3 regions of the Pseudomonas sp. GW456-12-1-14-TSB6 genome follow, and region 2 is predicted to be linked to each of the others. Evidence: predicted binding sites of a transcription regulator. Region 2 holds the regulator's gene; each other region holds the start of a gene.
What was found. Region 2 encodes FliA, which starts transcription of late flagellar genes. Its sites were predicted from a motif close to CTAAAGTTTNNNNNNNNNNNGCCGNTAA; they were not measured.
Positions count from the first base shown of each region.

Region 1: a site for FliA is predicted at 2,720-2,747, ahead of AC07Y2_RS13100 (methyl-accepting chemotaxis protein). Genes of this name have one in related genera too.
Region 3: a site for FliA is predicted at 2,285-2,312, ahead of AC07Y2_RS23655 (methyl-accepting chemotaxis protein). Genes of this name have one in related genera too.

Region 1 is NZ_JBWKZE010000011.1:182,913-187,072, reverse strand. Features, by position in the region: gene AC07Y2_RS13110 (YqaA family protein) at 1-52, opposite strand, end outside; gene AC07Y2_RS13105 (DUF411 domain-containing protein) at 52-498, opposite strand; gene AC07Y2_RS13100 (methyl-accepting chemotaxis protein) at 663-2,654, opposite strand; gene AC07Y2_RS13095 (hypothetical protein) at 3,037-3,570, shown strand; gene AC07Y2_RS13090 (GNAT family N-acetyltransferase) at 3,611-4,160, opposite strand, start outside.
Region 2 is NZ_JBWKZE010000038.1:4,691-8,850, reverse strand. Features, by position in the region: gene AC07Y2_RS25600 (chemotaxis protein CheA) at 1-550, opposite strand, end outside; gene AC07Y2_RS25595 (protein phosphatase CheZ) at 590-1,378, opposite strand; gene AC07Y2_RS25590 (chemotaxis response regulator CheY) at 1,397-1,768, opposite strand; gene fliA (RNA polymerase sigma factor FliA) at 1,936-2,676, opposite strand; gene fleN (flagellar synthesis regulator FleN) at 2,673-3,503, opposite strand; gene flhF (flagellar biosynthesis GTPase FlhF) at 3,617-4,160, opposite strand, start outside.
Region 3 is NZ_JBWKZE010000031.1:14,889-19,048, forward strand. Features, by position in the region: gene AC07Y2_RS23635 (methyl-accepting chemotaxis protein) at 1-370, opposite strand, end outside; partial or broken gene AC07Y2_RS23640 (cache domain-containing protein) at 392-1,462, opposite strand; gene AC07Y2_RS23645 (cell division protein ZapA) at 1,562-1,864, opposite strand; gene AC07Y2_RS23650 (hypothetical protein) at 1,861-2,091, opposite strand; gene AC07Y2_RS23655 (methyl-accepting chemotaxis protein) at 2,371-3,996, shown strand.

The sequences.
Region 1 (4,160 bases), on a different contig from region 2:
GCGTCGCCGCACCGAACGCCGCCAGGAACAGCCCGAGATAACCCGCCGTCATCAATGGGCCGGGTAATCCGCCACCACCACATCGGCGCCGTCTTTCTTCAGGCCGATCACTTGATAGGCATCGCTCATGCCGTCCATTTCCATGCCCGGCGAGCCCATCGGCATGCCCGGTGCGGCAACGCCCAGCAGGTCGTCACGCTTGCTCAGGGCCAGCACCTGTTCCGCCGGTACATGACCCTCGACGAATTTGCCGTTGATGATGGCGGTGTGACAGGACGCCAGACGTGGCGGTACGCCGTGTTGCTGCTTGAAGCTGCTCATGTCGCTTTCGACGTGGTCTTCGACCTTGAAGCCATTGGCTTCCAGATGGCTGATCCACTTTTTGCAGCAGCCACAGTTGGCGTCGCGGTGGACTTCGATCGGGATAAGGTCGGCGGCTTGCGCCAGGGAGGAGATGAACAGGGCGCTCAGGGCGGCCAGACGCAGATGGTTTCGCATGGAGGGCTCTCGGCTCAGAGGAGGAACGGTCAAAAAAGGAAGGCATTTTGACCGGTTTTTCCTGCCAGGCATCAACGGAGTGTTTCCAAGTGATACAAGGCAGGCCTGCCAACATGATCGTAGATCAAAGCTGACAGGCCACTGAGCGCAAGATGACAAAACGGTCAGCGAACCTTGAAGCGCCCCATGATCGCACTGACCCGGCTGTTGGCTTCCAGCAACTGGCGGGTGTTGAGTTCGCTGGCCTGACCGCTTTCCACCAGCTCATCAACCATGTGGCGGATCTGCACCATGCTGCGGTTGATCTCTTCGGTGACCGCGCTTTGCTGTTCGGCGGCGGTGGCGATCTGGGTGCTGAGGCTGTTGATGTGGCTGACGGAGCCGGCCATCTCGTCGAGGCCACTGTTGACTCGCGCCGTGGCATCGGCGGCCGACTGGCAGCTGGCCTGGGTGTTTTCCATGGCGCTGACCGACGAGCTCACGCCCTGGGTCAGACGGGTCAACATTTCGTTGATTTCGGAGGTGCTGGCCTGGGTGCGGGCGGCGAGGGCTCGTACTTCGTCCGCTACCACGGCAAAACCGCGACCCTGTTCACCGGCGCGGGCCGCTTCAATCGCAGCGTTGAGCGCCAGCAGGTTGGTCTGGCCGGCAATGGCGCCGATCACGCCGAGGATTTCAGTGATGCGCTGGGCGTCCTGCTGCATGCTTTCGACCTTGTGGGTGGCGCTGGCCACTTCGTCGATCAACGCCACCACGCTGCTTGACGCTTCGCCAACCACCACGCGCGAGCGATCGGCGTTTTCATTGGCGCGTTGGGTGAACGCGGCGGTTTCGGCAGCATTTTGCGCGACGCTTTCGGCGGTCGAACTCATTTCGTTGATCGCGGTAACCGTCTGATCGGTTTCCGAAGCGTGGCGCAGCAGAATCTGGCTGGTGTGCGCCGAGGTGCGTTGCAGGTTGTCGAGGCTCGAGGCCATGGCGCCGGTGGCCTGGGTGACTTCGCCGATCATGTTCTGCAGGTAGGCGATGAAGGTATTGACCGAGTGCCCGATGGCACCGAGTTCATCTTCAGCGCGGATGGTGATGCGCCGGGTCAGGTCGGCATCGCCGCTGGACAGCGAATCGATGTTGGCTTTCAGCGCTTTCATGCGCGAAACCAGTTGGCGAATCGCGTAGACCTGCAGCAGCACCAGCAGGATCACCAACGGTATCTGCAACAGGCTCAGGCTGCTGAGCACGTCATCACGCTGGGCGGTGAGCATTTTGGTCGGCAGCGCGGTGGCGAGAAACCATGGGGTGCCTTCGATCGGACGCATGAAGAACGTGCTGGCTTCACCGTTGTTGTCGAATTCGACGCGCTGCGCTTGCTCGCGGTTTTGCAGCCCGGCCTTGACCTGGCTGGCGAAGGTCGAGCCACCGGCCAGTTCGCTGATGTTCTTCAGCACGATCGGGCCACTGATGCGCGAGCTGTTGCTGATGATCTTGCCGTCGGCCTCGACGATCAGCATTTCGGCGTTGAGGTCTTTTTCCTTGCGCGCCACCAGATCGTTGAAGAAGCCCAATGTCACGTCGATGGTCGAGACGCCCCAGGCGCTGCCGTTTTTCTGGATGGCCATGGCGCAGTTGGTGCGCGGTTCGGCGCTGGCGTCATCTTTATAGGCAGCAGCCCACGCGCATTGGCCGCGCGGGGTCTGCATGCCGCCCTTGTACCAGCTCTGGTCGTAATAGTTGGGCGCCGCGTCGCTGTTCCAGAAGGTGTTTACCGCCAGTTTGCCGGAGGCATCACGGTGCCAGAACGTACTGAACTTGTTGCGTCCGGCCTCACGCTGGCCGGGCAACGGCCAGATGCCGCCGCCGAATACTTTGAGCTCGCCGTATTGATCCACCAGCCCCGGCAACACGGTGTCGATGGCTGCGCTGTCGAGCAGCGGGATGGTCTGGGTGATGCTGCGCTGTTGCGCCTGGACCTTGTTCAGTTCGCCCTGGATCTGCTCGGCCACTTCAGCAATGCGATTGAGCACCACCTGTTCTTCGGTATGGCGCAGCTTGGGCGCGACCAGCTGGCTGATGCCAACCACGGTCAGCACCGACAACAACAGAATGAACAGAACCAGAAACAGCGTGTAGCGAGCCTGAATGGTGCGGAATGCGGGCATGGAAACCGGTCCTTGAGCAGGGATTCTTATTGTGGGGAGGGGAAAAACAGCGCGGGTTTCCTAACGTATCGTCGCGACGTCGGGAAGCTTTAGGTACTTGCGTCCTAAAAGATGCAATCCCGACCGATGGAACGTATCCGGCCTGATACACGAGAACTGACTGTCCCGAACATTAGAGCGATAAACCCACTTTCATCACATTGTCATGAACGCTCTGGTCCCGTATTTCCGGGGCTGTTGTCGGTTTGTATCGTGAATGTACGAAAATTGTAAAAAAGTGCAGAAAGGAGTTGGTGCCATTAGTTTGCCGGCCGATACTCCGGGCAACTCAAAAGTCGTCCAACAAGGAATTTTTCATGTTTTCCTCGCAAGGAGCCTGCTCATGACTATCGGCTATACCGGTGCCTGGCAACCCAAGGCGGGTTTGCTGGTTCGAGACACAGGAAGCTCGAGCAAACCGGTTTCCCAAAGCGTGAAGGTCAAGCAGATGCTGGCTATGGTCGGCAACGATCCCAACGCAATCAGCATCGCCGAGATGGACAAGCAGGGGCTGCACAAGAACATCAAGGGTTTCGATCCCACCAATGTTTCGGCCAAACAATTGGGCAGCCTCAGTGCAATGCTGCGCAGCCGTGGCCTGATTTCCGAAGTCACGTCCATTACTCTGCTCAACGCCGGCGACAAGTTTGATCGCTTCGGCATTCAGAAGGATCCGGACGCCAAGTTCAATGCGCTGGAGTACTTCGCAACGCAACTGGATACCATCCAGAACAACAATCTCAAGGGCAACAAGTACGCCAATACGTTGATCCCCGAGTACAAGAAAGCCATTTATGTGCTGCAGAACCTGCAGACTTATGGTCAGGGTGGGGAGCGCAAGCCTCCTACCGACAAGGGTGTCAGCGCCAAGGCGTGATCACGCAGGCCCGCCCGGTTAACGGAGCGGGCCTCGTCGTTCATGGCACATTGAGTTCCCGACGCCGCATGTCTGCCTGCAGACGTTGCATCCGCGGACAGTGCAAGGTCAGCGTTCCTGGCTGGAACCCGCGATGAAACAGTGCCAGCCATCCCGAGCCTTTTTCATCGGGCGCCAGCCCGGTGAAGGTGAAGTCCATGGTCGACAACTGGCGCCAGGCACTGTCGAAACCCTGCGCGAGTCTGAGCCTGATCGAAATCAGCCAATGGTCCGGCAACTGCTGCAGTTGCTTGAGCAATCCGTCGTCAAGCGATTCCAATAAGCCGTCATAGCGCCCCCAGCGCTGATCCAGTTGTATGGGGTCGCCGACCCAGGGTGATGGGTTGTCCCGTGTCCCGAACTTGTCGACCATCTGCTGCATGAACTCGCGACAGCCATCCGGCCATGCGAGGCTTGGCAACGGTCGCTGGTATCCGTCGATCTGGAGATAGCCGAGCACCAACGACTCCGGCACCGGTTCGCCAAAGGGCGAAGGGGCATGATCGGGTAGCAGCCCGGTGTTGTGAAACCCCAGACGGGCGGCCATCCGT
Region 2 (4,160 bases):
GTGCAGCGGCAGCCGCCGGGGCTTCGGCTTCGGCCTTGACGGCGTTCAGCGAGTCCAGCAACTGTTCAAATTCGTTATCGGTGATGTCACCCGAATCACCTTCGACGACCAGTTCTTCGATCATCTCGGCAACCGGCGAAGCCGGGGCTTCATCCGCCGATTGCGGTTCGGCCAGACGCGCCAGGGCGGCTAGCAGTTCCGGGGTGGCGGCGGTGATCGGGCTGCGATCGCGGACTTCGCTGAACATGCTGTTCACCGCGTCCAGCGCTTCGAGCACCACGTCCATCAGTTCTGCATCGACGCGCCGTTCACCCTTGCGAAGGATGTCGAACACGTTTTCGGCGATGTGACAGCACTCCACCAGCTCGTTGAGCTGAAGGAAGCCGGCGCCCCCTTTTACAGTGTGGAAACCGCGAAAAATTGCGTTGAGCAGATCTGCGTCATCCGGGCGGCTTTCCAGCTCGACCAGTTGTTCGGACAGTTGCTCAAGAATCTCGCCGGCCTCAACCAGGAAATCCTGAAGGATCTCTTCATCGGCGCCGAAGCTCATTAATGGGGTGCTCCTACAGGTCTAAAAACCCAAAAAAACTCAAAATCCAAGGCTGGATAGCAAATCGTCCACATCGTCCTGACCGGACACAACGTCTTCTCGTTTATCGGCATGAATCTGCGGACCTTCACCCTGCGAGAGATGTTTTTGTGGATCTTTTTCAGCAAGCATCGCCGCACGGTCATGTTCGATGCCCGCAAAGCGGTCCACCTGGCTGGCCATGAGCACGAGCTTGAGCAGGTTGCTTTCGACTTCGGTGACCAATTGGGTCACGCGCTTGATCACCTGGCCGGTGAGGTCCTGGTAATCCTGGGCGAGCAGAATGTCATTCAGATTGCTCGACACCGCGCGGTTGTCCGCGCTGCTGCGTGCCAGAAAACCGTCGACCCGGCGCGCCAGTTCGCGGAACTCTTCAGCCCCGACCTCACGACGCATGAAACGGCCCCAATCGGCGCTCAAGGCCTGGGCTTCGTCAGCCAGGCCATTGACCACAGGGGTCGCGCTTTCCACCAGATCCATGGTGCGGTTGGCGGCAGCTTCGGTCAGTTTGACCACGTAGCCCAGGCGCTCGGTAGCGTCGGTAATTTGCGACACTTCCTCAGCCTGCGGCATGTGCGGATCGATCTGGAAATTGACGATCGCACTGTGCAGTTCACGCGTGAGCTTGCCCACTTCCTGGTACAGGCCACGGTCACGGGTCTGATTGAGCTCATGGATCAGTTGCACCGCGTCGCCGAACTTGCCTTTTTCAAGGCTTTCGACCAGTTCGACCGCGTGTTTTTTCAGGGTCGACTCAAAATCGCCCTGTGAAGATTCGTTATGCTCCATAGCTCCCCCGCGCGTTCATCAGCCGATGCGTTCGAAAATCTTCTCGATTTTTTCTTTCAACGCCTGGGCCGTGAAAGGTTTGACCACATAGCCGTTCACGCCGGCCTGGGCCGCTTCGATGATCTGCTCGCGCTTGGCTTCAGCGGTCACCATCAGCACCGGCAGGTGCTTGAGCTTTTCATCGGCACGCACGTGGCGCAGCAGGTCGATACCGGTCATGCCGGGCATGTTCCAGTCGGTCACCAGAAAGTCGATGCTGCCGCTGTTGAGCACCGGAATGGCAGTGGTGCCATCGTCGGCTTCAACGGTGTTGGTGAACCCCAGATCACGCAACAGGTTCTTGATGATCCGCCGCATCGTTGAGAAGTCATCAACGATGAGGATTTTCATGTCTTTGTTCAATTCGACCTCCAAGCAGTCTTAAACGCGCCCAGCACCTGGACGCGCCATTTCAATCAATCCGGCAAAACACTCGATGACTGTCTGGAGCACAACAGATCGAGACCGGTGCCGTTCACCACCGCACCAGCCTCGTTCGCAGTGTCCCCACACTGCCTTCAGCGCGCTCGCCACTCCCCCAAACGCCCCCGCAAGCGGGCCGCGCACTGGCTGTGTAACTGGCTGACCCGCGATTCACTGACGCCAAGGACTTCACCGATCTCCTTGAGGTTCAGCTCTTCGTCGTAGTACAGCGCCAACACCAGTCGCTCACGCTCCGGCAAATTGGCAATCGCGTCCGCCAGCGCGGCCTGGAAACGTTCGTCTTCCAGATCGCGCGACGGCTCCAGATGAGCACTGGCGCCATCCTCGTGCAGCCCTTCGTGTTCGCCGTCCTGCAACAGGTCGTCGAAACTGAACAGCCGGCTGCCCAGGGTGTCGTTCAAAATCCCGTAGTAATCGTCGAGACTCAATTGGAGTTCGGCCGCAACTTCGTGATCTTTAGCGTCACGGCCGGTTTTAGCTTCAATCGAGCGAATCGCGTCGCTGACCATACGGGTGTTGCGGTGAACCGAGCGTGGCGCCCAGTCCCCTTTTCGGACTTCATCGAGCATCGCACCACGGATCCGGATGCCCGCGTACGTTTCAAAACTGGCGCCCTTGCTGGCGTCGTATTTGGTCGAGACTTCGAGCAGGCCGATCATCCCGGCCTGGATCAGGTCTTCGACCTGCACACTGGCCGGCAATCGCGCCAGCAAGTGGTAGGCGATGCGTTTGACCAGTGGCGCGTAACGCTCGATCAGCTCGTACTGCGCGTCACGCGCCGACTTTTTGTAAAGGTTCATACCGCTGGCGGTCATAGCACAGGTCCTGCCGTTTGCTGCACGAGGCGCTCGACGAAAAATTCGAGGTGGCCGCGCGGGTTGGCGGGCAGCGGCCAGGTGTCGACCTTCTGTGCGATCGCCTTGAACGCCAGCGCGCACTTGGAACGCGGAAAGGCTTCATAGACCGCACGCTGCTTCTGCACCGCCTTGCGCACGCTTTCGTCGTAGGGCACTGCGCCGACGTATTGTAGGGCGACGTCCAGGAAGCGATCCGTGACCTTGGTCAACTTGGCGAACAGATTGCGACCTTCCTGCGGGCTCTGGGCCATGTTGGCCAGGACGCGGAAGCGGTTCATGCCGTAGTCGCGGTTCAGCAGTTTGATCAGCGCGTAGGCGTCGGTGATCGAGGTCGGCTCGTCGCAGACCACCAGCAACACTTCCTGGGCTGCGCGCACGAAACTGACTACCGAGTCACCAATACCCGCAGCGGTGTCGATCACCAGTACGTCGAGGTTGTCGCCGATGTCGCTGAACGCCTGAATCAGGCCGGCATGCTGGGCCGGGCTCAGGTGAACCATGCTCTGGGTGCCGGAAGCGGCCGGCACGATGCGGATCCCGCCGGGGCCCTGCAACAGCACGTCGCGCAGCTCGCAGCGGCCTTCGATCACGTCGGCCAGGGTGCGTTTGGGGGTCAGGCCCAGCAGAACGTCGACGTTCGCCAGCCCCAGGTCGGCGTCCAGCAGCATGACCCGACGGCCAAGCTCTGCCAGCGCCAGGGACAAGTTCACTGACACATTAGTCTTGCCGACGCCACCTTTGCCGCCGGTCACCGCGATCACCTGTACGGGATGCATGCTGCCCATGTTATTTCTTTACCTTGTCTTGCATAGACGGAGGCCACATTACTGGCTGCGCGTTCACAACCGGAACAATGCATGGCAGACCATCGATGTAGGTACAAAAACGGTTCATTACCTCAGCCAACCTGCTTGGTCGGACTGTGGTAGATATCAGCGAACATGTCAGCCATGGCTTCTTCGCTGGGTTCTTCCTGCATTTGCACACTGACGGCGCGGCTGACCAGTTGATGACGGCGCGGCAGATGCAGATCATCCGGAATACGCGGCCCATCGGTCAGGTAGGCGACCGGCAGTTCGTGACTGATCGCCAGGCTCAGCACTTCGCCAAGGCTGGCCGTCTCATCCAGTTTAGTCAGGATGCAGCCGGCGAGCCCGCAACGCTTGTAACTGTGATACGCGGCGGTTAGAACCTGTTTCTGGCTGGTGGTTGCCAGCACCAGATAATTTTTCGACCGAATGCCACGACCGGCCAGACTTTCCAGCTGCATGCGCAGCGCCGGATCGCTGGCTTGCAGGCCGGCGGTATCGATCAGCACCACGCGTTTGCGCAGCAGTGGATCCAGCGCCTGCACCAGGGACTGGCCCGGATCGACGTGGGTCACCGACACATTGAGGATGCGACCCAGAGTCTTGAGCTGCTCCTGCGCGCCGATACGGAAA
Region 3 (4,160 bases), on a different contig from region 2:
TCTGCTCGGACACCCCGCGAATCACCGCCAGCACCTGATCGATCGACGCCACCTGATGCGCCAACTCACCCACCGCGCCGGCCGCGACGCCAATTTCATCGGACATGCTTTCGATATGGCGAATCGAACCGCCGACCACTTCCCGCGCCTGCAGCGCTTCATCGCGGGCGGTTTGCGAGGCGAGCGCGGCGTTGCCGGCGTTCTGGGCGATCTCCTGCACGGTCAGGCCCATTTCGTGGACGGCAGTGGCGACCATGTCGGTCATTTCCTGCTGGCGACCGGAGCGTTCGGCGGTGTTATCCACAACCCTGGCCACCTGGCCGACCGCGACACGCAGGCGTTCACTGGTGGTCAGCACTTCGCCGATCATCCCGCGCTGGCTGTCGAGGAAACGGTTGAAGCCCCGCGCAAGGTCGCCCAGTTCATCGGCGCGGCTGGAATCTAACCGATGGGTCAAATCTCCACCACCGCTACCGATTGCTACCAGCGCCGCTGTTACCTGACGAATCGGTCGCACCAATCCCTGAGCCAGCCAGATCACCAGCGCCAGGCAAACCAGCGCCACCACCAGGCCGATGCCGCTGCTCATCCACATCGCCCGGCGGGCTTCGGCGTAGATCTGCGACTGCGGCACTTCGGCCACCAGGGTCCAGCCGAGGTCGCGCAGGGGCAGGCTGAAGGCGAGGAAATCTTCGCCGTCGCGCTGGAAACTGCTGTTGCTAGCCGCTTTATGGCCCATGACCGCTTGTGCTGCCGAGGTGCCGATCTGCTCGCTCAAGGTGCGCTTGCCGCTGAACTGCGCCTCGGGATGGACCTGGATCAAGCCGTCGGAACGCACGAGATAGACCTTGCCGCGCTCACCGAAGCTGAAGTTGTGGATCAGCTCCGACAGCTCTTTCATGCTCAGCCCGAGCCCCGCGACGCCGACCACTTTGCCGGCCTGCTCCACCTTCAAATCGATGAACAGCGCCAGCTCTCCGGTGGCCCCGTCGTTGTCGATGTTCAGGGTTCGCGGCTGATTGCTGTCGAGGAAAGAGTAAAACCACGCATCGGCCGGTTTGTCGCGACTCAGGGTGCGATCCAGGCCTTTTTCGGTGATGTAGTGATTGGATTCAGTACCGATGATCAGCGCAGTGAACGCCTTGTGTTCGGCGCGGATGCCTTCCAGATACTGCGCAAAGCCTGCCGTTTTGCCGGAGTCTTCACCGTTGGCCAGCCAGTCGCGGACCATGGTGTTACTGGCGATGTCTTTAGCAGCGGTGAGGGGTTGAACGAGGATTCGTTCGATGTCGTTGCGCGTCGCTTCGATGCTCGACGGCAGCGCCTGTTCGACCAGATAGCTCTGGGCGAGGCGGTTGACCACCAGGGTATAAATGCCAACCACGATCAGAATGCTGACCAGCAGGGCGGTGCCCATACCGAGGATCAGTTGCCATTGAATACTGCGACGCCAGAACTGCATGGAGCACCCCCAAAGAATAAGAGGCTGAAACACTGCAACAGCCGTGCCTATTGTATACAGCGCAATCGACAATCTTATTCTTTGGTTGTGCGCAACCCATCAACCCTGATTGATGGTCTTGGCGATGGTCTCGACCGTGGCGCTGACTTGCTCTTGGTAACGCTCGAGTTCCTGCTGGTGCTGCTTCTTCATTTCAATCTGCTGCGAGCACAGATTCATCGCCGCCAGCACCAGCAGGCGGTCGCCGATCAGGGTCGGGTATTTCTTCTTGGTGTCGGCCAGTGCGGCCTTGAGCATCAACGCAGCGTCCAGCAGGGTCTGTTCTTCCCCGGCCGGTGCCTTGATCGAATAGTCCTCCCCCATGATGGAGATGACTTTTACCCCTGCTGTGCCGTGGTTCATGCGCTGACAGGACCTGCGTTGACGCGATCAACCAGGGCCTGGATGCGCGCGGCGGTGGCGCCGTGCTTTTCTTCCTGTTCCATCAGGCTCAGTTGCAGGCTTTCGTTTTCATCCTTGGCCTGGGCCAGTTCCGTGGACAGGGTCTGGTTGGTTTCCGACAGGGTCTGGTTCTGTTGCACCAGGTCGCTGACGAGCTGTTCCAATTGGCTGAGGGATGCTTCCAACATTTTGATCTTCCAGGGCTTTTTCAAAGGGCGCGTACGATAAAGAAAAGTCATCGTTGACGCCAGGGTTAAACCGGCGCAAGGCCTTGATTTTCCTGGCGGCCGACCGTTCTTGCGAGTGTTAGAGACTGTGATCTGCCGATCTGGTTCCTGCACTTCGTCGCCCGACGCCCCGTGCGACAAATACGCACACCGCCTCAAGACTTTAGTCGTATGACCGATAAGTCACCCAACAGCAGTCTCAGCCCGCACGGATGCGGCCCTTCCCTGGTATCCGCCTCCATGTCCCTTCGCAATATGAACATCGCCCCCCGGGCGTTCACCGGTTTCGCCCTGATCGGCGGCCTGATGCTGATTCTCGGCGTGTTCGCCCTGAATCAGATGAGCAAGATCCGCGCAGCAGGCGAAGACATCGCCACCGCCAGCGTGCCTTCGATCAAGGCCCTCGACGAATTCACCCAGTTGACCCTGCGCCTGCGCGTGCTGTCGTATCGGTTGCTGATCAACCGAGAGCCAGACGTCCAGCAAAAAACCATCGAACTGTTCGATTTGCGCAACCGGCAGATCGCCGACGCGCAACGCGCCTACGAGCCGCTGATCGATGGCCCGCAAGAACGCGCCGCTTACGATCAGTACGTGCAGTTGCTGGCGCAGTACCGTCAACTCGAAGACCGGATGAAGACTCTGTCGCGCAACAATCAGGTCGACGAATTGCGGCAGATGCTCAACACCGATTTGCTCGCCAACTCCGAAGCGGTGAATACCGCCCTCGCACGTTTGCTGGAGATCAACACCCAACAGATCGCCGAGACCAATCAGGGCGCCACTGATCAGTATTCGATGTCGTTCAATCTGGTGGTGACCCTGCTGGTGATCGCCACCGGCCTGACCTTGCTGTTCGCCTGGTTGCTGACCAGCAGCATCACCAAGCCAATCGCCAAGGCACTGGATGCAGCGGAAACCATCGCCGAGGGCAACCTGACCCAGCCGATCCACGTGGATGGTACCGACGAAGCCGGACGCCTGCTGGCGGCCATGGCCAAGATGCAGTCGAAGCTGCGCGACACCCTACAGCGGATTTCCGGCTCGGCCACCCAACTGGCCTCCGCCGCCGAAGAGCTGAACAGCGTCACCGACGAAAGCGCCCGTGGGCTGACCCAGCAGAACAACGAAATCGAACAGGCTGCCACCGCGGTCAACGAGATGACCAGCGCCGTGGAAGAAGTCGCGCGCAACGCGGTCAGCACCTCGGAAGCCTCGAAGAACGCCACCACCTCCGCCGGAGACGGCCGCGACCTGGTGCAGGAAACCGTCAGCGCCATCGAACGCATGAGCGCCGACGTGCAGAGCACTGCGACCCTGATCGGCGATCTGGCCAACGAATCCCGCGACATCGGCAAGGTGCTGGACGTGATCCGTGGCCTGGCTGACCAGACCAACCTGCTCGCGCTCAACGCCGCCATCGAAGCCGCCCGTGCCGGTGAAGCCGGTCGTGGTTTTGCCGTGGTGGCTGACGAAGTCCGTGCACTGGCGCACCGCACTCAGCAATCGACCAGCGAAATCGAGCGCATGATCGGCAGCATCCAGAGCGGCACCGAACACGCCGTGGATTCGATGCGCAACAGCACCGAGCGTGCAGAGTCGACCCTGAACATCGCCCGTGGCGCCGGTCTGTCGCTGGACACCATCAACACGGCCATCGTCGAAATCAACGAGCGCAACCTGGTGATCGCCAGCGCCGCTGAAGAGCAGGCGCAAGTGGCGCGGGAAGTGGATCGCAATCTGGTGAACATCCGCGATCTGTCGGTGCAATCGGCGACCGGAGCGAATCAGACCAGTGCGGCGAGTAACGAGCTGTCGCGCCTGGCGCTGGATCTGAACAATATGGTTGGGCGGTTTAGCCTCTGAGATAGAAGCCCCCTTTTGATCATTCTCACATCGAGAGGTTGATCGTTCCCACGCTCCGCGTGGGAATGCAGCCCGGGACGCTCCGCGTCCCAAAAGCGGACGCAGAGCGTCCATTGAGGCATTCCCACGCGGAGCGTGGGAACGATCGCCTCCTCTGGTGCAAA